3 regions of the Streptomyces sp. NPDC030991 genome follow, and region 2 is predicted to be linked to each of the others. Evidence: riboswitches for the same ligand, from Rfam matches in the RefSeq annotation. Region 2 holds a riboswitch; each other region holds the start of a gene.

Region 1 (7,214 bases), on a different contig from region 2:
CATCAAGCTGATCCCGCCGCTCGTCGTGGACGAGGCCGACGTCGAGCGGTTCGTGGAGGCGTTCACGGCCGTGATGGACGACGCGCACAGCGGCGGCGGCCTGATGTGGGACTTCGGCAGGACCCTGATCAAGCAGGCGGTCGCCAACCGCTGACGCACGGCCTCGCTCTTTGCCTCCGAGGCAAAAAAATTGCCCCTCGGGCAGGGTTCTGGCGTAATCGACACCATGAGCCCTGCCCTCCCGGAGGAGGCTCCGCACCCCCCGGAGCTGCCCGCCGTCGCGCCCCAGCTGCGTGCCCTGCGCCGCCGCGCCGCCCTCACCCTCGAGGTCGCCGCCCGCTCCGCCGGGCTCTCACCCGCACATCTGTCGCGCCTGGAGACCGGACAGCGGCAACCGTCGCTGCCGATGCTGCTCGCCCTCGCCCGTATCTACGGTACGACGGTCTCCGAGCTCCTCGGCGAGACCCCCGCCGACCGCGACGCCGTGGTCAGGGCCGACGCCATGGAGGCGACCGAGGCGGGCGGATGGACGTACTTCCAGGCGGGTTCCCCCGGCCGCGGCATGCAGGCCCTGCGGGTCCACGTGCCCTACGGGTCGCAGGGCGACATCGTGCGCGTCCACCCCGGCGAGGAGTGGCTCTACGCCCTCGAAGGACGGCTGCGGCTGCGTCTCGGGGACACGTCCTACCGCCTCGACCCGGGGGACAGCGCGCACTTCGACTCGCTCACCCCGCACCGGATCGCCGCCGCGGACCGGGGCGGGGCCGAGCTCCTCTTCGTACACACCCTGTTGCAGAGCCCGACCGCCGCGCTGTGCCTCGGCCCGGCGGCCACCCGATCCGGGAGGTCCGACCATGAGTGACGCCACCGAACACGGCGCGGGCGAGCGGCCCGCCCGGCGGGACATCGAGGACAAGCTGCCGCGCGGCATCTGGGTGCGGGTCCTCGTGTACGTCTTCGCGGGGCACGCCCTCGCCGCCTTCCTCTACCTGCTGTTCACGGTCGGCGGGGGCCAGTAGCGCGGGTCAGTCGAGGAGGCGCTCGCGCAGCCGGTCGCGGTCGGCCGCGCCGAACCGCAGCCCCTCCTCGAAGTAGCGGTCCGTGTCACCCCAGGTCTGCTCGATGGTGTCGAACGCCGCGTGCAGATACGCGGCACGGGCGTCGAAGAGGGGGCTGAGCAGCTCCATGACCTCGGGGGAGTAGGCGTCGCCCGAGGTGGCGGTGCGCCGCACCCGGTAGCGGCGGTGCTTGGCGTTGGACTCCAGGTAGTCCGTCTCGATGGCGTCGCGCTCCACGCCGACGGCGAGCAGGGTCACGGCTATCGACAGGCCCGCGCGGTCCTTGCCCGCCGCGCAGTGCATCAGGGCGGGCAGGCTGTTCTCGGCGAGCGCGTGCAGGACGCGGCTGTGCTCGGCGGTGCGCTGGGAGATGATCGAGCGGTACGAGGTGATCATGCGGTCCGCCCCGCGGCCCTCGGAGAGCAGGGAGCGCAGCTGGTCCATGTCGCCGTCGCGGACCATCTTCCAGAACTCGGCGCCGTCCGCAGGGTCGGTCAGCGGCAGGTTCAGGTTGCGCACGCCGGGCAGCTCGATGTCGGCGCCCTCCAGCCGCTGGTCCGCGGCGTTGCGGAAGTCGAAGACGGTGTGCAGGCCGAGCCCGGTGAGGAACGCGGCGTCCTCGGCGGTGGCGTGGGCGAGGTGGCCGCTGCGGTAGAGCACACCCGGTCGCACGCGCCGGCCGTCCACGGTCGGCAGGCCGCCCACGTCACGGAAGTTGCGGATGCCGGACAGCTGGGGCTCGGTGGGCGGGGCGTGCTGCGTCACGGGGGCTCCTCCCGGTCGGATCACCGGCGTTACTCGCCGGCGGGCGCGGGTCTGACGATACGACATGGCTTCCAGGGACATCTATCTGTCTGTTTTGGGAGCTTTTCTTGGTAACTGTCATGAAATCAAGGCTGATGGTGTGAGCTCGCGTGAGCAGGCTCATAGCCGTGACCGTCCGTGGCGGCCGTCCCGCATTTCCCTTCCAGGAATTCCCCGAAGGTAAGGCGCTGGTAAAGCGCGAACATCGACGGAGGGTGACACAGAGAACTCTCAGACGATCAAGAAAGCGGCCCTGTCGGTGAATTCGGCGTTTGTCGCCTCCTTTCCCGTCGGCTTACTGTCACCACTCACTCCGGACGGAACGCCTAATCCTGCCGCCGCCCGGAGCCCGGACGACTACCCGATTCGGCAGGAGCGGGGGACCCACAGGCAGTACGCCGCGGAGGGAATTCCCCGAGCGGCTAGGGGTGAAGCCGGATCCGCGCACCGGACCCGGCCGGGCAACTCCAGCCCGAACCCGACAGCTCACCTCGTAGGCGACGGAGAGGAAACCCGGCATGCCCGCAAAGGGAAAGCACCGTCGCTCGAAGACCCAGCGCATCACCCGCGCCGCCGCCGTCGCCTCGGCCGGCGGGGCCGCGCTCGCCCTGCCGCTCATCGGCGCCACCGGCGCCCACGCGGCGACCGGCGACACCGCCCCGGCCGCCAAGACGTACACGGTCGTGTCCGGTGACACGCTCTCGAAGATCGCCGACGCGCAGGGCGTCGACGGCGGCTGGCAGAAGCTGTACGAGAAGAACAAGGACGTCGTCGGCTCCGACGCCGGTCTCATCAAGCCCGGCATGAAGCTCACCCTCGACGGCGCGGCCGAGACCGCCTCCGCCGACACGACGAACACCGCCACGACGAACACCGACGCGACGAGCACCGCCACGGGCGCGGCCGACTACGTGAAGCCCGTCGACGGCTCCGTCGGCACGGCGTACCACGCCTCCGGCTCCTCGTGGTCGAGCGGCTACCACACCGGCACGGACTTCGTGGTCCCCACCGGCACCGCGGTCAAGGCCGTCGGCGCCGGCACGGTCGTCTCGGCCGGCTGGGACGGCAGCTACGGCAACGAGGTCGTCATCAAGCACGCCGACGGCGACTACTCGCAGTACGCCCACCTGTCCTCGATCGGCGTCTCGGCCGGGCAGACCGTCACCGCCGGGCAGCAGATCGCCCTCTCCGGCGCGACCGGCAACGTCACCGGACCGCACCTGCACTTCGAGATCCGGACGTCGCCCGACTACGGCTCCGACATCGACCCGCTGGCGTACCTGCGCGAGCACGGCGTCGGCGTCTGAGCCGCACGCGGCGCGTGAGCCACGCGCGATCCACTCGGCGCCCCGGGATATTCCCCGGGCGCCGAGTGGGTTTTCTCACCACCCGTCAACCCCTGGCTACGGTCGCGTAGGTCACAGCCGAGGGTGAAAGATGTGTGGTCGTGGCAAATGAATCGAGAGTACTCAGCGGCGGCACGATCCGGTCCTACGCGGCGGTGGGGGACAGCTTCACCGAAGGCGTCGGGGACCCCGGACCTGACGGGGGTTTCGTCGGCTGGGCCGATCGGCTCGCCGTCCTCCTGGACGACCGCGCGCCCGAGGACACCTTCGAGTACGCCAACCTCGCCGTCCGTGGAAAGCTCCTCGACCAGGTCGTCGAGGACCAGGTCCCGAAGGCCGTGGAGCTCGCCCCCGACCTGGTGACCCTCGTCGCCGGCGGCAACGACATCATCCGGCCCGGCACCGACCCGGACGACGTGGCCGAGCGCTTCGAGAAGGCCGTGGTGCGGCTGGCCGAGGCCGCCGGGACCGTCATGGTGGCCACCGGGTTCGACACCCGTGACGTGGCCGTCCTCAAGCATCTGCGCGGCAAGATCGCCACGTACAACATGCACGTGCGCGCGATCGCCGACCGCCACGGCTGCCCGGTGCTCGACCTGTGGTCGCTCAGGTCCATCCAGGACCGCAGGGCCTGGGACGAGGACCGCCTCCACCTGTCCGCCGAGGGACACACCAGGGTCGCCCTGCGCGCGGGGCAGGCGCTCGGCGTCGAGGTGCCCGCCGATCCGGAGCAGCCCTGGCCGCTGCTGCCGCCGCGCGGCACGTTCGAGGTGCGGCGGGACGACATCCACTGGGCGCGGGAGTTCCTGGTGCCCTGGATCGGGCGGCGGCTGCGCGGGGAGTCCTCGGGGGACCGTGTGGTGGCGAAGGGCTTCGTGGACCCGCACCTGATCAAGATGCACCTGGAGTCCGCCTCCTGACGGCGCAAGGGGCCGTCGAGGTGACCGTGCGGAGTGGCATCCGGGGTAGGGCCGGGCGCGGGTGCTGGGATGTCGGCTGCCCGCCGCGTCGGCGGGCCCGACCGGGAAGGACCCCGATCCCATGTCTGTACGCATCCGCCACCGCGCCGCTCTGGTCGGCCTCGTGCTCGCCCTCGCGCTGCCGACCGCGCCGGCCGTCGCCCAGGCAGCACCGCACGTGGCCGCCGCCAGGGCGCCGAAGCCCGCGACGCTGACCGTGACCGGCGAGGGAAGGGCCAGCACGGCGCCGGACCTGGCGACCGTGACAGCGGGCGTCGAGGCCACCGGCACGACCGCGAAGGACGCCCTGGCCGCGCAGAACCGGGCCGCGGACGCGCTGCTGGCCGCCGTGCGCGGGGAGGGCGTCGCCGAACGGGACATCCGCACGGAGAGCCTCACGGCCTCGCCCGTCTACGAGACGGGCCCCGAGGCGGGCGCGTCCCCGCGGGTCGCCGGCTACCAGGCCGGCCAGTCCTTCTCCGTCAAGGTCCGCGACCTGGCACGCACCGGCGCCCTCCTCCAGGCCATCGCGGACGCGGCCGGCGACGCCGTCCGGATCCACTCCGTCGTCTTCGACGTCGCCGACCCCGGCCGGCTGCGGGCCGGCGCCCGGGCGGCCGCGCATGCCGACGCCCACGAGAAGGCCGTCCAGTACGCCAGGATGAGCGGCCACAAGCTCGGCCGGCTCGTCTCGCTGACGGAGACCGCAGGCGGCCGCCCCCGGCCCGTGGAGGTGCCCGCGGCGGCCTTCGACGCGTCGGCGGGGAAGGTCCCGACGGCCGCCGGCGAGATCGAGGACGAAGTGAGCCTGACCGCGGTGTACGAGCTGAAGTGACGCCTCCTGGGCCGCCCCGGACGGTCAGTCGCCCTGGACGGCCGGCCGGGTCAACTCCGAACGCTCCAGGCCCAGTTCGCGCGCCAGCGCCTCGTCCACCCACTCCTGCGTACGGGCCCGGGGCACCGCCCCCTCGTACGCCGTCAGCTGCACGGCGAGCCCGTCGAGCAGGGCGGTCAGGCGGAACGCCGTCGCCGCCGGGTCGGCGCAGGTGAACTCGCCCGCCGCGACACCCTCCGCGACGACCTCCGTGAGCGCCGCCTTCCACTGCCGGTCGAGGTCGCGGGTGACGGCACGCAGCGCGGGCTCGCGCAGGGCCGCCGCCCAGCCCTCGATCCACAGCCGCCAGCCCTTGGCCTGCCCCGTCGGCGCGTACCAGCGCACCGCCGCCCGCAGCCGTCCGAGCGCGGTGGTGCGGCGTCCGAGGAGCTTGCGCAGCCGGGCGAGATCGTCCTGCGCGGCATGGGCGAAAGCCGCCGCGACGAGCTTCTCCTTCGTCGAGAAGTGGTACAGCACCAGCGCGTTGCTCACACCGAGCGCCGATGCCACGTCGGCGATGCGCACGGCCGCGACACCGCGCGCCTCGATCTGCTCGACGGCGGCCCGCAGCAACTCCGCGCGCCGCTCGGCCACGCCCATCCGGACTCGAAACACGCCCTAGGGGTCGGTGGCCTGGAGCACGGGCGTCACCTGTACCACCCGAAGCGTTCCGCGATGACGGGCAGCCGGTCGGCGGCGATGGCGTGCGCGGCGGCCCGCGGCGTCGTCCCGTCGGCCTCCGCCCGGGTCAGCGTCCGATCGATCAGAGCGCGCATGGCACGCCGGACGTGGGCGAACGCCTCGTCCGCGTCCGCCCCGACGTCACCGAAGAGGGTCCACCACCACCAGGCGTTCGTCCCGGAGTTGACGACGACGTCCGGCAGGACCGTGACGCCGCGCCGCGCGAGCAGCTCCTCGGCGTCGGCGAGGACCGGCATGTTGGCGGCCTCCACGATCCAGCGCGCCGTGATCCCCTCCTGGTTCGCGGCGTCGATCGCGTACGACACCGCGGCCGGTACGAGCACGTCGGCGTCGGCCGAGAGCCAGGCGTCGCCCGGCAGCCGGCGGTCCCCGGGGCGCAGCGCGGAGCGCTCGACCGTGCCGTACGCGTCGCGTGCGGCGAGCAGGGCCTCCACGTCGAGCCCGGCCGGATTCGCGACCGTGCCCTCCAGGTCGGCGACGGCGACCACCTTCAGACCCGCCCGGGAGAGGAAGCGCGCGGTGGCGCCGCCCATGGTGCCGAGGCCCTGGAGTGCGACGCGGCTCCCCGCGTACGGAAGCCCCGCGTGGTCGAGCGCGACGAGCACCGACTCGGCGACGCCGCAGCCGCCCACGAGCTCGTCCAGACCGATCCCGTCGACCTCGAGCGCGAACGCGTCCGAGAGGCGGGCGCGGGCGGCCCGCTCGTCGTCGAGCAGCGGGTACACCGCCTGGATCGACGAGACGAGGCCCGCCTCCGCCGCGGCCTCGTCGATCATGTCCTGCGTCAGACCCAGGTCCTCGCCCGTCGTCCAGCAGGACTCGATGTGGGGCCGCATGGCCCGCAGATAGCGCACGAGGACGCCGTACGCCTCCGGGGCGCGCGGATCGCAGTCGATGCCGCCCTTGGCGCCGCCGAGCGGGACGTACCGGGCCCGCGGGTCGTAGTGCAGGGCCTCCTTCATCGTCATGCCGCGCGCGAGGCCCGCCGTCTCGTCGAGGGTGCAGCCGCGGCGCATCCGCAGGCCGCCGCTGGAGACGCCGCGCACCAGCCGGTCCACCACCAAGTAGCCGGTACGGCCCGTGACATGGTCGGTCCAGGTCACCTGGATGAGCGGCCCGGCGGCAGGTGAGGCAGGCACGGGTGCAGGGGCGGTCATGCGATCTCCTCGGGGGCGGCGGTCCCGGGACTTTACTGATCAGCCGGTCAGTAAGGGAAGTGGCCCGGGGGGCGGGGCGGCGCGCTGTCGGAGGGGCGGCACATAATGGAACACACTGATCGATCAACGGGAGGCGTTGTGCCACGTTCCCTCAGTCCCGGCCTGCGCTCGATGCAGCCTGCCGCGTTCGGCGCCGAGGCCACCGGCGCGCGCCTGGAGCGGATCCGCAGGTCGCCGAATTTCGCCGACGGCCAGTTCCAGAACCCGGTGGGCGCGCGCACCCGGCCCGACGGCTCCATGCTCGACTTCGCGAA
Region 2 (7,214 bases):
CTGGAGAAGGAGGCGGGCCCGGCCCGGCACCAGACGGGGCGCAACAGCGGAGTGATCCACAGCGGGATCTACTACCGCCCGGACTCGCTGAAGGCGCGGTTCGCGGTGCGTGGGGCCGCCGAGATGGTCAAGTTCTGCGCGGAGTACGGGGTCGCGCACGCCGTCACAGGGAAGCTGATCGTCGCGACCGAGCGGGACGAGCTGCCGCGGCTGCACGCGCTCGCCCAGCGCGGCCGGGAGAACGGGATCGCGGTGCGTGAGCTCGGCCCCGCGCAGATCCAGGAGCACGAGCCCGAGGTGCGGGGCCTGGCCGCCATCCACGTCGCGAGCACCGGCATCGCCGACTACCGCGCGGTCGCGAGCCGTCTCGCCGAGGCGTCCGGGGCCGACATCCGGTACGGGGCGGACATCGTGCGGATCGACCGGCGGCCCGCGCTCGGTGTCGCCGTGCGGACCGCCGCCGGGGACGTCGTGCGCGGGAAGGTCCTGGTCAACTGTGCGGGGCTGCAATGCGACCAGGTAGCCCGGCTCGCCGGGGACGACCCGCAGATGCGCATCGTGCCGTTCCGCGGCGAGTACTTCGACCTGGCCAGACCCGAGATGGTGCGCGGCCTGGTGTACCCGGTGCCGGACCCGGCGTTCCCGTTCCTCGGGGTGCATCTGACGCGCGGCATCGAAGGCAGCGTCCACGTCGGGCCGAACGCGGTGCCGGCGCTGGCCAGGGAGGGTTACGACTGGAGCGTCGTCCGCCCCCGCGAGCTGGCGGGGACGCTGGCCTGGCCCGGTTCGTGGCGGATAGCGCGGCGCCACTGGCGGTACGGGGCGGGAGAGCTGCGGCGCTCCGCCTCCAAGCGCGCGTTCACCGACGCGGTGCGCCGGCTGATGCCCGCGGTCACGCCGGACGACCTGGTGGCGGCGCCCGCCGGGGTGCGGGCGCAGGCGGTGCTGCGGGACGGCACGCTCGTCGACGACTTCCTGATACGGGAGAGCGCCCGCACGGTCCACGTGCTGAACGCGCCGTCGCCCGCGGCCACGGCCTCCCTGCCCATCGGCCGGGAGGTGGCCCGCCGGGCGCTCGCCGCGCTCGACTCGGCGTAGCCCCTGCCCCCTACCCCCTGCCTCCTGCCCCCTGCCCCCTGCCAGGTCACGGCCTGGGGCGGCACTGCGGTGCGGACCCGTAAAATCGTCCCACTGTGTCTGAGTCCGAATCGCCCAAGCTTCCCGCCCCGCCCGAGCGCCCGAACGAGCCGCGCTTCCCCGACGGGCCCCGGCCCGACCCCGCAGGGTCGCACTTCGAGCGGCGCATCCGCAGCTTCCAGCCGCGGCGCAGCCGGGTCACCACCTCGCAGGCCGACGCGTTGCGGCGGCTGTGGCCCCAGTGGGGCCTGGACATCGACGGGCAGCGCGTCCTCGATCTCGCCGACATGTTCCCCGGTGTCGAGCGGGTCGTCCTGGAGATCGGCTTCGGCATGGGCGAGGCCACGGCGCGGATGGCGGCGGACGATCCGTCGACCGGGATCCTCGCGGTGGACGTCCACACGCCCGGCCAGGGCAACCTGCTGAACCTCGCCGATCGCGGCGGCATGACGAACGTACGGGTCGCCAACGGTGACGCGATCATCCTGCTGCGCGCGATGCTCCCCGAGAACAGCCTCGACGGCCTGCGCGTCTACTTCCCCGACCCCTGGCCGAAGAAGCGGCACCACAAGCGCCGGCTGATCCAGCCGGAGTTCCTCTCCCTGGCGGCCGGACCGCTCAAGCCCGGGGCGCTGGTGCACTGCGCGACGGACTGGGAGGAGTACGCGGAGCAGATGCTCGAGGTGCTCGGCGCCCACCCGGACTACGAGAACACCCGGCCGGAGGGCGGCTATGCACCGCGCCCGGAGTTCCGCCCCCTGACCCGCTTCGAGGGTCAGGGCCTGAACAAGGGGCATATGGTGCACGACCTGCTGTTCCGGCGCCGGTAGCGGGTCCGGCCCCGGAGTCCGGGGTGGAAGGGGCCCGAGGCCCCGTCGCGGCGCACCGTATCCCTCGTTAGGGTCAATGTGTGGCTTCGTACCCCGGCTGCCCGCCCCACCAGGACCACGCCCCCGGCGCCCGGCCGCCCGGCGCGGTCCCGCATCCGCGCTGGTGGGAACGGAAGGGCGTCCGGGTCACGGCGCTGGCCGCGCTGCTCGCCCTGTCCGGTGCCGTCATCGTGGCGCTGGTCCGGGAGCAGACCGGCACAGAGGGCTTCCTGGTCGGGCTCGGCCTGGCCGTGCTGCCCGTGCCGCTGCTGATAGCCGCGTTCCGCTGGCTGGACCGGGTGCGGCCAGGACCCTGGCGGAACCTGCTCTTCTCCTTCGCCTGGGGCGCCTGCGCGGCAGCCCTGATAGCGATCGTCGCGAACAGTTTCGCGACCCGGTGGATCGAGACCGCCACCGCCGACCCGACCGGCGCCGACACCCTCGGCGCCACCGTCATAGCGCCCGTCGTCGAGGAGTCGGCGAAGGCCGCGGCCGTGCTGCTCGTCTTCCTGTTCCGCAGACGGGACTTCACCGGCATCATCGACGGCGTCGTGATCGCCGGGGTCACCGCGACCGGCTTCGCGTTCACCGAGAACATCCTGTACCTCGGCAACGCCTTCGGCACCGACAAACTGGCGGGCACGGGCCCCGGCCTCACCTCGGTGACAGCGGCGACCTTCTTCGTGCGGATCGTGATGTCGCCGTTCGCGCACCCGCTGTTCACGGTGCTCACCGGCATCGGCTTCGGGATCGCGGCGGCCGTCGCGCCCGACCGCGGCCGGGTCCGCCGCCTGCTGCTGCCGCTCGCGGGGCTGCTCGCCGCGATGGGCATGCACGCCTTCTGGAACGGCTCGTCGTCCTTGGGCGAGTACGGGTTCTTCGCGGTCTACGCGGCCTTCATGGTGCCGGTGTTCGCCCTCGTCACCTGGCTCGCCGTGTACGTACGCCGTCGCGAACTGCGCACGGTGCGAGCGGAGCTGTCCGCCTATGTCGTCGCCGGCTGGCTCGCGCCGCCCGAACCGTTCGCCCTCGGCTCGCTCAAGGCCCGCCGCCTGGCCCGGGAGTACGCCGCGCACTACGGCGGCAAGGAGGCGGACACGGCGGTCGCCGAGTACGAGTCGTACGCGACCTCGCTCGCGCTGCTGCGGCACCGCGGCCGCAGGGGCCGGGCCGGCGCCGATTTCGTCGTACGGGAGCGGGAGTTGCTCGACGCGCTGTGGGAGCGCCGCGGCTTCGCGCGCCCCGCGCTGGCGTACGCCTCCCGGATCGCGGCGCCGATGTGGCGGCCACCGGTGTACGCGGGCCCGCCGATGCCGCAGGGACCCGCGTACAACCCGTACCGCTATCCGTAGCCAGGCGCTCAGGCGGAGGCGTCGGTGAGGCGGCCGAGCTCGGCGTCCGTGAGCTTCAGGTCCGCCACCGCGAGCAGCGCCGGCAGCTGTTCGACCGTGCGCGCGGACGCGATCGGCGCCGCCACCGTGGGCTGCGCGGCGAGCCAGGCCAGGGCGACCGTGGCGATCTCGGCGCGGTGCGCCTCGGCGATCTCGTCCAGGGCGGTGAGGACCTTGCGGCCCCGCTCGGTCTCCAGGTGCTTGGCGGCGCCCCCGGCCCGCGCGCTGTCGACCGTGACGCCCGGCCGGTACTTGCCGGTCAGGAAGCCGGAGGCCAGCGCGTAGTAGGGGACGGCGGCGAGGCCCGCACGGGAGGCGATGTCCTGCCGGGGCCCCTCGTACGTGTCGCGCGAGACGAGGTTGTAGTGCGGCTGGAGGGCGACGTACCGGGCGAGGCCCTCGCGGTCGGAGAAGTCGAGGGACTCCTGGAGGCGCTCGGGCGAGATGTTCGACGCGGCGATGGAGCGCACCTTGCCCGCCTTCACCAGTTCGTCGAGGGCGCCGATGATCTCCTCGACCGGGATCGTCTCGTCGTCGTCGAAGTGCGTGTAGTACAGGTCGATGTGGTCGGTGCCCAGGCGCTGGAGGGAGGCGTCGGCGGCGGCCTTGATGTTGGGGCCGCGCAGGCCGGGGAAGTCGGGGTGGCGGGCGACCTTGGTGGCGATGACGACGTCGTCGCGGTTGCCGCGGGCCTTGACCCACTTGCCGATGATCGTCTCCGACTCCCCGCCCTTGTTCCCCTCGATCCAGGCCGAGTACGAGTCGGCCGTGTCGATGAAGTTGCCGCCGCCGGCGGTGTAGGCGTCGAGCACCGCGAAGGAGGCGGCCTCGTCGGCCGTCCACCCGAACACGTTGCCCCCGAGGGAGAGCGGGAAGACCTCCAGGTCGGAGGAGCCGAGCTTGCGCAGAGCGGGAGAAGAAGTCATGCCCTGCTTCAACGCCCCCACGGAACCGGGTATTCCGCGGGGGCGTACCGGGGTCAGGGGGTGAGGCCGTTGCCGCGCAGCCACGCGGCCGGGTCGACTCCTGTGGCGTCGCCTCCGGGGTGGACCTCCAGGTGGAGGTGGGCCCCGGTGACATTGCCGGTGGCGCCCACGCGGCCGATGACGTCGCCGGTGCTGACCTTCTGGCCGACGCTGACGTTCATCGAGGACTGGTGGCAGAACCACAGCTCGGTGCCGTCGTCGAGGGTGAGGATCGTGCGGTAGCCGTACGCGCCCGCCCAGCCGGCCTCGGTGACGGTGCCGCCGTGGATCGCGTAGATCGGCGTACCGGTGGAGGCCGCGAAGTCGAGGCCCGTGTGGTAGCCGGAGGACCAGAGGGAGCCGGGCTGTCCGAAGGTGCCGGTGAGCGTGTACGAGGCGACGGGGAGCTTGAAGCTCTTGGCCAGCTTGGCGAGGCGCTCGGCCTCGGCCTTCTTCTTGGCCTCCTCCTCCGCCTTCTTCTTCTCGGCGGCGGCCTTGGCCTCGGCCTTCTCCTGCTTCTCCGCGGCGTCGGCGGCGGCCTTCCGCGCGGCGGCCTCCTCGGCGACGGCCTGCGCCTTGGCGTCGGCGGCGTCCTGCTGCGTCTCGGCCTGCTGCATGATGCGGGCGCGCAGCGCCTCGCCCGCACCCGACTCCCCGGTGCCCACCATGGTGAGCGGGGCGGCCGAGGCGGCGTCGGCGGCGGAGCCGGAGCCGGAGCCGTTGGACATGAGCGCGCCCACGCCGGGCAGCGACGCGGCCTCGGGCAGCGAGTCCTTGACGGCGGAGAGGTCGGGCATGGAGATGTGGACGGCGGGCTTGCCGCCCTGCGCGGTGGCGATGCCGCCCGCGCCGACGGCGGCGATCACGCCGACGCCGAGGACCGTGGAGCTGCGGGCGAGTCCGCCGCGCTGGCGGGCCACGCGGTGCCGGCCGCGGACGGGACGGACGGACTCCTCGGTGGGGTTCCACTCCTCCCAGCTCTCCCGCTCGACGCCGAGGCCGCCATCGGCGGAGTCGGCGGAGAACCCGGAGAACTCGGGGGCAGGACGGTTCGACGCCACGGGGGCGCTCTCCTTTCCTTCCTCTCGCCTACCGGGTTAGCTGACGGGTTCGGAGCAGGAAGGTCTCCTACGAGCACGGTCCGGCGCCCGAAAAGCGACGGAACGATGCCTGATTCACCCCAAGTTGGTGGTTCCCCGGCTCCCTTGCGGGATTGAGCGTGTGCGCGCGGAGCCATCTCTTGTGACGGCTGGGACGACCGCGCTGCGTTATCGAACGTTAATAGACAGCCGATAGTAATTCCAAGCTGTTCCCACTGATCGTTCACGTCTCTGGCCTGGACTTAACGGGGCACTACCGGGCGGAATCGGGCGAGTTGACCGCCGATTCCGGCACAGGCCAAACCTGTCATTTTCTGACGGTGTGTCAATTGTTATGCGCAGGGATGCCGTTCGATCACCCCTCGTGACGTTGATCAAGAGCGCCGTACGGCGAGCAGCGCCATGTCGTCACTGGCGCCGCCCCCGGTGTGCAGGCGCACCTCTTCGGCCAGCGTCGCGAGGAGCTCCTCGGGCCCGGGGAAGACGCGTCCGGCGAGCCGGGCCGCGGGATCGTAGAAGACGCCCCCCGCGTCCCGCGCCTCGGAGAGCCCGTCGGTGTAGAGCAGCAGCGTCGCCGCGGACGGGAACTCCGTCTCGGTGGCCCGGTCCGGCCAGGAGCCGAGCTCGCCCAGGCCGAGCGGCAGCGCCGCCTCCGCGGGCGTGATCACCTGGACCGTACCGTCGCCGCGCAGCACGACGGGCTCGGGGTGGCCGCGGTTGAGGACGCGCAGGAGGTGGCCGCCGTGCGGGATCTCGGCGAGCACGGCGGTGGTGAACCCCTCGAAGTCGTCGATGCCGCGCCGTCGGCTGCCCTCCCTGGCCAGCGCCCGCTCCAGCCGCTGGGCGACCGCCTCCAGGGTGCCCTCCTGCTCGGCGGCCTCACGGAAGGCGCCGATGACGACGGCCACGGCGGCGACCGCGCCCATGCCCTTGCCGCGTACGTCCCCGACGACGAACCGCACCCCGTGCGGGGTGTCCTGCACGGCGTACAGGTCACCGCCGATGAACGCGTCGGCCTGCGCCGCCTCGTACCGCGCCGCGACGGCGAGTCCCCCGATCCGCCCGGCCGGTTCCGGCAACACCGCGAGCTGGGCCGCCTCCGCGATCTGCCGGGCGGAGGCGAGCTGCTCGTCGCTGCGGCGCTTGATCCGGTTGATGAAGCAGGCCAGGACGCACACCGTGGCGACGGTCGCCATCTCGGTGTAGACGCCGGTGGTGAACGCCCCTTCGTATCTGAGGTGCACGGCGACGATCGCGGCGATCGAGACGGCCCCGGCCGTGACCGTGCCGGCCAGCGAGAAGAACGGGGCGACGACCAGCGGCGCGGCGCTGAACAGGGGGGAGCCGGCGAACTCGGACGGGGTGCAGTACTCGTAGACCGCGCCGCCGGCGATCAGCAGCAGCGGCAGCACGCGGAGGAAGGCACGCGTGCCGACGGCGTCCGCTCCGTGGCTCTGCCGCCCTCCTCGCTGCCCCACCACTTGTCTCCTGCCACGTCCGCGCCCGGATTCCGGCGTCTCACCAAGGGTTCCCGGGGAGGGGGCCGGGGGCGAGCGCTACTGCTCCGTCCGGGTCAGGACCCACCAACAGAACGAGGCCGGAATCTCGAAAGATTCCGGCCTCGGACTTCAGTAGCGGGGACAGGATTTGAACCTGCGACCTCTGGGTTATGAGCCCAGCGAGCTACCGAGCTGCTCCACCCCGCGTCGATGAATGCAACACTACGCCATCAGGGACGATGAAAGCGAATCG
Region 3 (7,214 bases), on a different contig from region 2:
CGGCCCTCGACGAGGAGTCGATGGAGAACCAGCGGGACGTCGTCAAGAACGAGCGCCGTCAGCGCTACGACAACGTCCCCTACGGCACCGCGTTCGAGAAGCTGACCGCGCTCATGTACCCGGAGGGCCACCCGTACCACCACACGCCCATCGGCTCCATGGCCGACCTGGACGCGGCCACCCTCGAGGACGCGCGGAGCTTCTTCCGCACCTACTACGCGCCCAACAACGCCGTGCTCTCCATCGTGGGTGACATCGACCCCGAGGAGACGCTCGCCTGGGTCGAGAAGTACTTCGGTTCGATCGCCTCCCACGACGGCAAGCCCGCACCGCGCGACGGCTCCCTGCCCGACGTGATCGGCGGGCAGCTCCGCGAGGTCGTCGAGGAGGAGGTCCCGGCGCGCGCCCTCATGGCGGCCTACCGGCTCCCCGAGGACGGCACGCGCGCGTGCGACGCCGCGGACCTCGCCCTGACGGTCCTCGGCGGCGGCGAGTCGTCGCGGCTCTACAACCGTCTCGTACGCCGTGACCGCACCGCGGTGGCCGCCGGGTTCGGGCTGCTGCGCCTGGCCGGAGCGCCCTCCCTGGGCTGGCTCGACGTGAAGACCTCCGGGGACGTCGAGGTGCCGGTCATCGAGGCCGCCGTCGACGAGGAGCTCGCCCGGTTCGCCGAGGAGGGCCCCACCGCCGAGGAGATGGAGCGCGCCCAGGCCCAGTTGGAGCGCGAGTGGCTGGACCGGCTCAGCACCGTGGCGGGCCGTGCCGACGAACTGTGCCGTTACGCCGTGCTCTTCGGGGACCCGCAGCTCGCCCTCACGGCCGTCCAGCGCGTCCTCGCGGTCACCCCCGACGAGGTTCAGGAGGTCGCCAAGGCCCGCCTGCGCCCCGACAACCGCTCGGTTCTCGTGTACGAGCCGACGGCGCCCGCCGAACCCCATGACGAGACCGACGAGACCGCCGAGAGCGACCCGAGCGACGAGGAGGCGGGCCGGTGACCGAGCAGCTCGCGACCATGGAATTCCACCCCAGGCCCCAGGCGGGCACGGCCAAGCCGTGGGCCTTCCCCGCCCCCGAGCGCGGTGAGCTCGCCAACGGCCTGACCGTGCTGCGCTGTCACCGGCCCGGCCAGCAGGTCGTCGCGGTGGAGGTCAACCTCGACGCGCCGCTGGAAGCCGAGCCCGCGGGCCTCGACGGCGTCGCCACGATCATGGCGCGTGCCTTCAACGAGGGCACCGACAAGCACTCCGCGGAGGAGTTCGCGGCCGAACTGGAGCGCTGCGGCGCCACGTTGGACGCGCACGCCGACCACCCCGGCGTCCGTGTCTCCCTCGAAGTGCCCGTCTCCCGGCTCCCCAAGGGGCTCGCCCTGCTGGCCGACGCCCTGCGGGCGCCCGCCTTCGCGGACAGCGAGATCGAGCGCCTCGTCCGCAACCGCCTGGACGAGATCCCGCACGAGAGCGCCAACCCGGCCCGGCGCGCCGCCAAGGAGCTCTCCAAGCAGCTCTTCCCGGCCGACTCGCGCATGTCGCGCCCCCGGCAGGGCACCGAGGAGACCGTCACCGCCATCGACGCCGCGGCCGTACGCGCCTTCTACGAGAAGCACGTACGCCCCGCCACCGGCACGGTCGTCGTCGTGGGCGACCTGACCGACACCGACCTCGACGCGCTGCTCGCCGACACGCTCGGCGCGTGGACCGGCGACACCGCGCAGCCGCGCCCGATCCCGCCGGTCACCGCCGACGACACCGGCCGTGTCATCGTCGTGGACCGCCCTGGAGCGGTGCAGACGCAGCTGCTGATCGGCCGGATCGGGTCCGACCGGCACGACCGGGTGTGGGCCGCGCAGATCCTCGGCACGTACTGCCTCGGCGGGACGCTCACCTCGCGACTGGACCGCGTCCTGCGCGAGGAGAAGGGCTACACCTACGGTGTGCGCTCCTTCGCCCAGGTGCTGCGCTCCGCGCCCGACGGCACGGGCGCCGCGATGCTCGCCATCAGTGGCTCCGTGGACACCCCGAACACCGGGCCCGCGCTCGACGACCTGTGGAAGGTGCTGCGCACGCTGGCCGCCGAGGGCCTCACGGACGCCGAACGGGACACCGCGGTGCAGAACCTGGTGGGCGTGGCCCCGCTCAAGTACGAGACCGCCGCGGCCGTCGCGGGCACCCTCGCCGACCAGGTCGAGCAGCACCTGCCGGACGACTTCCAGGCCCGGCTGTACCGACAGCTCGTCGAGACGGGCACCGTGGAGGCCACCGCGGCCGTCGTGAACGCCTTCCCGGCGGACCGGCTGGTGACGGTCCTGGTGGGCGACGCTGCGCAGATCGTGGAGCCCGTCAAGGCCCTCGGTATCGGCGAGGTGACCGTCGTCACGGGCTGACCCCGGCCCCGTACACCGCACGAAGCCCCGATGGCCACCGCGGCCACCGGGGCTTCGTGGTGTCGCTCACGTCCCGCCACGATCGGCCACGTATCGCTTATGTCCGAATTAGGGCGGAGGTTGCCTGTCTGGTCTGTGGCATGCGCTACAAAAGCCGGGATCCGTTTGTTGATTAAAAGATGTCCCGCTTAGCGTCGGTCCGGCTGTCCGCCAGACACGCTCGCGCCCGCGACACCGGACAGTCATCGCCGAGTCCCCCACGGCGCGAGCCAGGGGAGCCGGGGACCCATCGCAGTCCCTGGGGTGAATCGGACGCTCTTCCCGGCCGTGAAGGCAGGGGAGGGGGCCCGTAGGAGACCTTCCTGCTCCGAACCCGTCAGCTAACCCGGTAGGCGAGAGGGAAGGAAAGGACCAGCCACTTCATGGCGTTCACCCGTGCCACCGGGAAGCACCGTCGACCGAGCCGGCTCACGCGTACCACCGCTCGGGCCGCGGGCGTCGCGGCGCTCACCACGACCGGTGTCATCGGCGGCCTCGCCGCCCCCGCCATCGCCGCCGACACCGCGGCCGCCGAGCAGAACGGCCTGACGCAGGCCATCGCCATCGGCGACTCCCTGGCCGACCAGATCGACGCGCAGGCCTCCGCGCAGAAGAAGGCCGCCGACCAGGCCGCCGCCAAGGCGAAGGCCGAGGCCGAGGCCAAGAAGCGGGCCGAGGAGGCCAAGCGCGAGGCCGAGGCGAAGGCCGCCAAGGAGCGCGAGGCCAAGGAGCGCGCCGCCCGCGAGGCCGAGCGCAAGCGCCTCAACAGCTTCGTGGCGCCGATCAGCGGCTCGTACGTCTCCACCGGCTACCAGGCGAGCAGCGGCCTGTGGTCCTCCGGCAGCCACACCGGTATCGACTTCCACGCGGCCAGCGGCACCTCCGTGCACGCCGTCGGCTCCGGCACCGTCGTCGAGGCAGGCTGGGGCGGCGCCTACGGGAACAACATCGTGATCAAGATGAACGACGGCACGTACACCCAGTACGGTCACCTGTCGTCCATCGGCGTCTCCGTCGGCCAGGCCGTCACCCCCGACCAGCAGATAGGCCTCTCCGGCGCCACCGGCAACGTCACGGGACCGCATCTGCACTTCGAGGCCCGCACGTCCCCCGACTACGGCTCGGACATGGACCCCATCGCGTACCTGCGCTCGCACGGCGTGAACGTCTGACCCACGTACGGCGCCTCCGCGGCGCCGCGCGAAAGCCCCGGCTCATCGAGCCGGGGCTTTCGCGTGCGCAAGGCGTTCCTGTCCAAAAAATATCCATGGATTCCGGCCCGGCTTCGGAAATTCGGAGACGGTGGAATAGAGTCACCGGGCAGGCGCGTCCAGGGGAGACATTCGCGCTCGCACAAGCGTCGATCGACCGCGTTTCGCGGGGATTAAGGCGGAGGTCGGGTCATGCGCATTCCCGCACACTCGGTATGCACGGCGATTCGCGACGACATCGTCGCGGGTGTCTACGAGCGCGGCAGCAGGCTCACCGAGGAACTGCTCGCGCGCCGCTACGGGGTCTCGCGCGTGCCGGTCCGCGAAGCGCTGCGCACCCTGGAGGCCGAGGGCTTCGTCGTCACGCGGCGGCACGCGGGCGCGTGCGTGGCCGAGCCCACCGCCCAGGAGGCCGCCGACCTCCTGGAGATCCGGATGCTCCTCGAACCGCTGAGCGCCGCGCGCGCCGCACAGCGCCGTACAGAGGCTCACCTCAAGGTCCTGCGGGGCCTGGTCAGGCTGGGTCAGGAGCGCTCAAGGCGCGGCCAGAACGAGGACCTGCGCTCCCTGGGCGGCTGGTTCCACGAGACCCTCGCGCAGGCCTCGGGCAGCCCCGGCCTGATCGCCCTGCTCACCCAGTTGCGGCACAAGATCGCCTGGATGTACGCCGTGGAGACCCCGGCCCAGCCCGCCGAGTCCTGGGCCGAGCACGGCGCCATCGTGGACGCGGTGGCCCGCGGTGACGCCGAGCGGGCCCGCGCATTGACCGCCCTGCACGCCGAGCGCGCCGCGGCGGCCCACCGGCCGCGCGTCCCGCGCCCGGGAGAGCGTGTGAGGACTTCGCAACACGTAGTAAACACGGCGGCGCTCCGGCATTAACAGAGGGGCCGTATACAAAGAAGCGCGGTATTCGCCGAATGGGACGCGGGGTATTTTCTCCTGCCCCGATTCCGAACCGTATTTCCCTGCGCGCGTAAATTCGGGGTGATGTGACCCGAATGCAAAAATGGCGGAGCCGCGCGCCCCTGAGGGAAACGCGCGGCTCCGCCGGGCCGAATGGAAGGGCCCGAAGAATCAGACGGTCTCGGGAAGCTCGTCGAGCCCCTCGGAGACCAGCTTCGCCAGACGGTCGAGCGCGGCGTCCGCACCCTCGGCGTCGGAGGCCAGGACGATCTCCTCGCCGCCCTGCGCACCCAGGCCGAGCACCGCGAGCATGGAGCCGGCGTTGACGGGGTTGCCATCGGCCTTGGCGATCGTCACGGGGACGCCGGCCGCCGTGGCCGCGCGGACGAAGATGGAGGCGGGGCGGGCGTGGAGGCCCTCGGCCCAGCCGACGTTGACGCGGCGCTCAGCCATGTGATGCTGCCCTTCAGATGTCTCACGGTTGTCTAGACCATTCTCACACACCGTCGGGCAGCACTCGACGCGGACCTGGACCCGCGAGCACGCCGCCGTTCGGCTTCCTCAGCCTGCCTGCCACGCGCGCGTGACGCGACCCGTACGACTGTCGGCGCCCGGCTCTACTCTTGCGGCATGGAGACCCCGTCGGACCGGCACGCCTACCCCGCCCACTGGGAGGCCGACGTGGTGCTGCGCGACGGCGGCACCGCCCGGATCAGGCCGATCACCACCGAGGACGCCGAGCGCCTGACCAGCTTCTACGAGCAGGTGTCGGACGAGTCGAAGTACTACCGCTTCTTCGCGCCCTACCCGCGCCTGTCCGCCAAAGACGTCCACCGCTTCACCCATCACGACTACGTGGACCGCGTCGGACTCGCCGCCACGGTGGGCGGCGAGTTCATCGCGACCGTCCGCTACGACCGCATCGACCCGCAAGGACGGCCCGCCTCCGCGCCCGCCGACGAGGCCGAGGTCGCCTTCCTCGTCCAGGACGCCCACCAGGGGCGCGGCGTGGCCTCCGCGCTTCTGGAGCACATCGCCGCCGTCGCGCGCGAGCGCGGCATTCGCCGCTTCGCGGCCGAGGTGCTGCCCGCCAACACCAAGATGATCAAGGTGTTCACGGATGCCGGATACACCCAGAAGCGCAGCTTCGAGGACGGCGTGGTCCACCTGGAGTTCGGCCTGGAGCCCACCGAGGCGTCCCTCGCGGTACAGCGCGCCCGTGAGCAGCGCGCCGAGGCCCGCTCCGTGCAGCGGCTCCTGGCCCCCGGCTCCGTCGCCGTGATCGGCGTGGGCCGGACGCCCGGAGGAGTGGGCCGCAGCGTTCTCGACAACCTCAAGGACGCGGGTTACACGGGCCGCCTGTATGCGGTGAACAAGGCGTTCCCCGAGGATCTGGCCGAGGTCGACGGCGTCCCCGCACACCGCTGCGTACGCGACATCGACCCGGCCGAACGCGTCGACCTGGCCGTCGTCGCCGTACCCGCGCCCCACGTGCCCGACGTCGTCGCCGAGTGCGGCGAACGCGGCGTCCAAGGACTGATCGTGGTCTCCGCCGGATACGCCGAGAGCGGCGCCGAGGGCCGCGAACGCCAGCGAGAGCTGGTCCGACAGGCCCGCTCGTACGGGATGCGCCTCATCGGCCCGAACGCCTTCGGGGTCGTCAACACCGCCCCGGACGTACGGCTCAACGCCTCGCTCGCCCCGGAGATGCCACGCCCCGGCCGCATCGGCCTGTTCGCCCAGTCGGGCGCCATCGGCATCGCCCTCCTGGCGCGCCTGCACCGCAGGGGCGGGGGAGTCACCGGCGCCACCGGCATCTCGACGTTCGTCTCCGCGGGCAACCGCGCCGACGTCTCCGGGAACGACGTCCTTCAGTACTGGTACGACGATCCGGACACGGACGTCGCCCTCATGTACCTCGAATCCATCGGCAACCCGCGCAAGTTCACCCGACTCGCCCGCCGCACCGCGGAGGCCAAGCCCCTCGTGGTCGTCCAAGGCGCCCGGCACAGCGGGATCGCGCCCACCGGACACGCCGTCCGCGCCACACGTCTCCCGTACGCCACGGTCTCCGCGCTGCTGCGACAGGCCGGTGTCATCCGGGTCGACACGATCACCGAACTCGTGGACACCGGCCTCCTGCTGGCCCGCCAGCCCCTCCCGGCCGGCCCGCGCGTCGCCATCCTCGGCAACTCCGAGTCGCTCGGCCTGCTCACCTACGACGTGTGCCTCTCCGAGGGGCTGCGCCCCAAGCCGCCACGGGACCTGACCACAGCGGCGTCCGCGGCGGACTTCCGCACCGCACTCGAAGAGGCGCTGGCCGACGACAAGACCGACGCCGTCGTCGTCACCGCGATGCCGGCGGTGGGGGAGGGCCCGACCGAGGACGCGGAGCTGGCCGACGCCCTGAGCGCGGCCGCCGCGGCCGCGCCCACCAAACCCGTGCTCGTCGTCCACGTCGAGCTGGGCGGCCTCGCCGAAGCCCTCTCCGCGGCCACCAGCACAGGACCCAACGCACCGGGCACCCCCGGCGCCCAGCCGGCCCGGCAGACCCCCACGACGCCCGAGGCGCCCGGCGGCACCCCACGCCTCATCCCCGCCTACCCGGCCGCCGAGCGCGCTGTCCGCGCCCTCTCCGAGGTCGTGAAGTACGCCCAGTGGCGACACGACGCCGCCGAACC

Evidence for each region. A riboswitch is a leader RNA that binds a small molecule or an ion and turns the genes downstream of it on or off. The one in region 2 is predicted to bind cyclic di-AMP.
Region 1: another riboswitch for cyclic di-AMP. It lies ahead of ACZ45E_RS03520 (M23 family metallopeptidase); the one in region 2 lies ahead of ACZ45E_RS11195 (M23 family metallopeptidase).
Region 3: another riboswitch for cyclic di-AMP. It lies ahead of ACZ45E_RS05825 (M23 family metallopeptidase); the one in region 2 lies ahead of ACZ45E_RS11195 (M23 family metallopeptidase).

Annotation. Positions count from the first base shown of each region.
Region 1 covers NZ_JBVIFR010000001.1:743,112-750,325, reverse strand. Annotated here, with positions in the region: gene ACZ45E_RS03540 (aspartate aminotransferase family protein) at 1-154, shown strand, start outside; gene ACZ45E_RS03535 (helix-turn-helix domain-containing protein) at 227-862, shown strand; gene ACZ45E_RS03530 (DUF6126 family protein) at 855-1,019, shown strand; gene ACZ45E_RS03525 (tyrosine-protein phosphatase) at 1,026-1,823, opposite strand; cyclic di-AMP (ydaO/yuaA leader) riboswitch at 2,211-2,375, shown strand; gene ACZ45E_RS03520 (M23 family metallopeptidase) at 2,381-3,169, shown strand; gene ACZ45E_RS03515 (SGNH/GDSL hydrolase family protein) at 3,310-4,128, shown strand; gene ACZ45E_RS03510 (SIMPL domain-containing protein) at 4,250-5,002, shown strand; gene ACZ45E_RS03505 (TetR/AcrR family transcriptional regulator) at 5,027-5,641, opposite strand; gene ACZ45E_RS03500 (Glu/Leu/Phe/Val dehydrogenase dimerization domain-containing protein) at 5,689-6,900, opposite strand; gene ACZ45E_RS03495 (MBL fold metallo-hydrolase) at 7,072-7,214, shown strand, end outside.
Region 2 covers NZ_JBVIFR010000004.1:540,094-547,307, reverse strand. Annotated here, with positions in the region: gene lhgO (L-2-hydroxyglutarate oxidase) at 1-1,098, shown strand, start outside; gene trmB (tRNA (guanosine(46)-N7)-methyltransferase TrmB) at 1,194-1,967, shown strand; gene ACZ45E_RS11205 (PrsW family intramembrane metalloprotease) at 2,048-3,358, shown strand; gene ACZ45E_RS11200 (aldo/keto reductase) at 3,367-4,323, opposite strand; gene ACZ45E_RS11195 (M23 family metallopeptidase) at 4,377-5,423, opposite strand; cyclic di-AMP (ydaO/yuaA leader) riboswitch at 5,434-5,592, opposite strand; gene ACZ45E_RS11190 (PP2C family protein-serine/threonine phosphatase) at 5,837-6,940, opposite strand; tRNA gene ACZ45E_RS11185 (tRNA-Met) at 7,095-7,168, opposite strand.
Region 3 covers NZ_JBVIFR010000002.1:513,405-520,618, reverse strand. Annotated here, with positions in the region: gene ACZ45E_RS05835 (M16 family metallopeptidase) at 1-995, shown strand, start outside; gene ACZ45E_RS05830 (M16 family metallopeptidase) at 1,013-2,380, shown strand; cyclic di-AMP (ydaO/yuaA leader) riboswitch at 2,617-2,790, shown strand; gene ACZ45E_RS05825 (M23 family metallopeptidase) at 2,803-3,591, shown strand; gene ACZ45E_RS05820 (GntR family transcriptional regulator) at 3,823-4,509, shown strand; gene ACZ45E_RS05815 (HPr family phosphocarrier protein) at 4,705-4,986, opposite strand; gene ACZ45E_RS05810 (bifunctional acetate--CoA ligase family protein/GNAT family N-acetyltransferase) at 5,164-7,214, shown strand, end outside.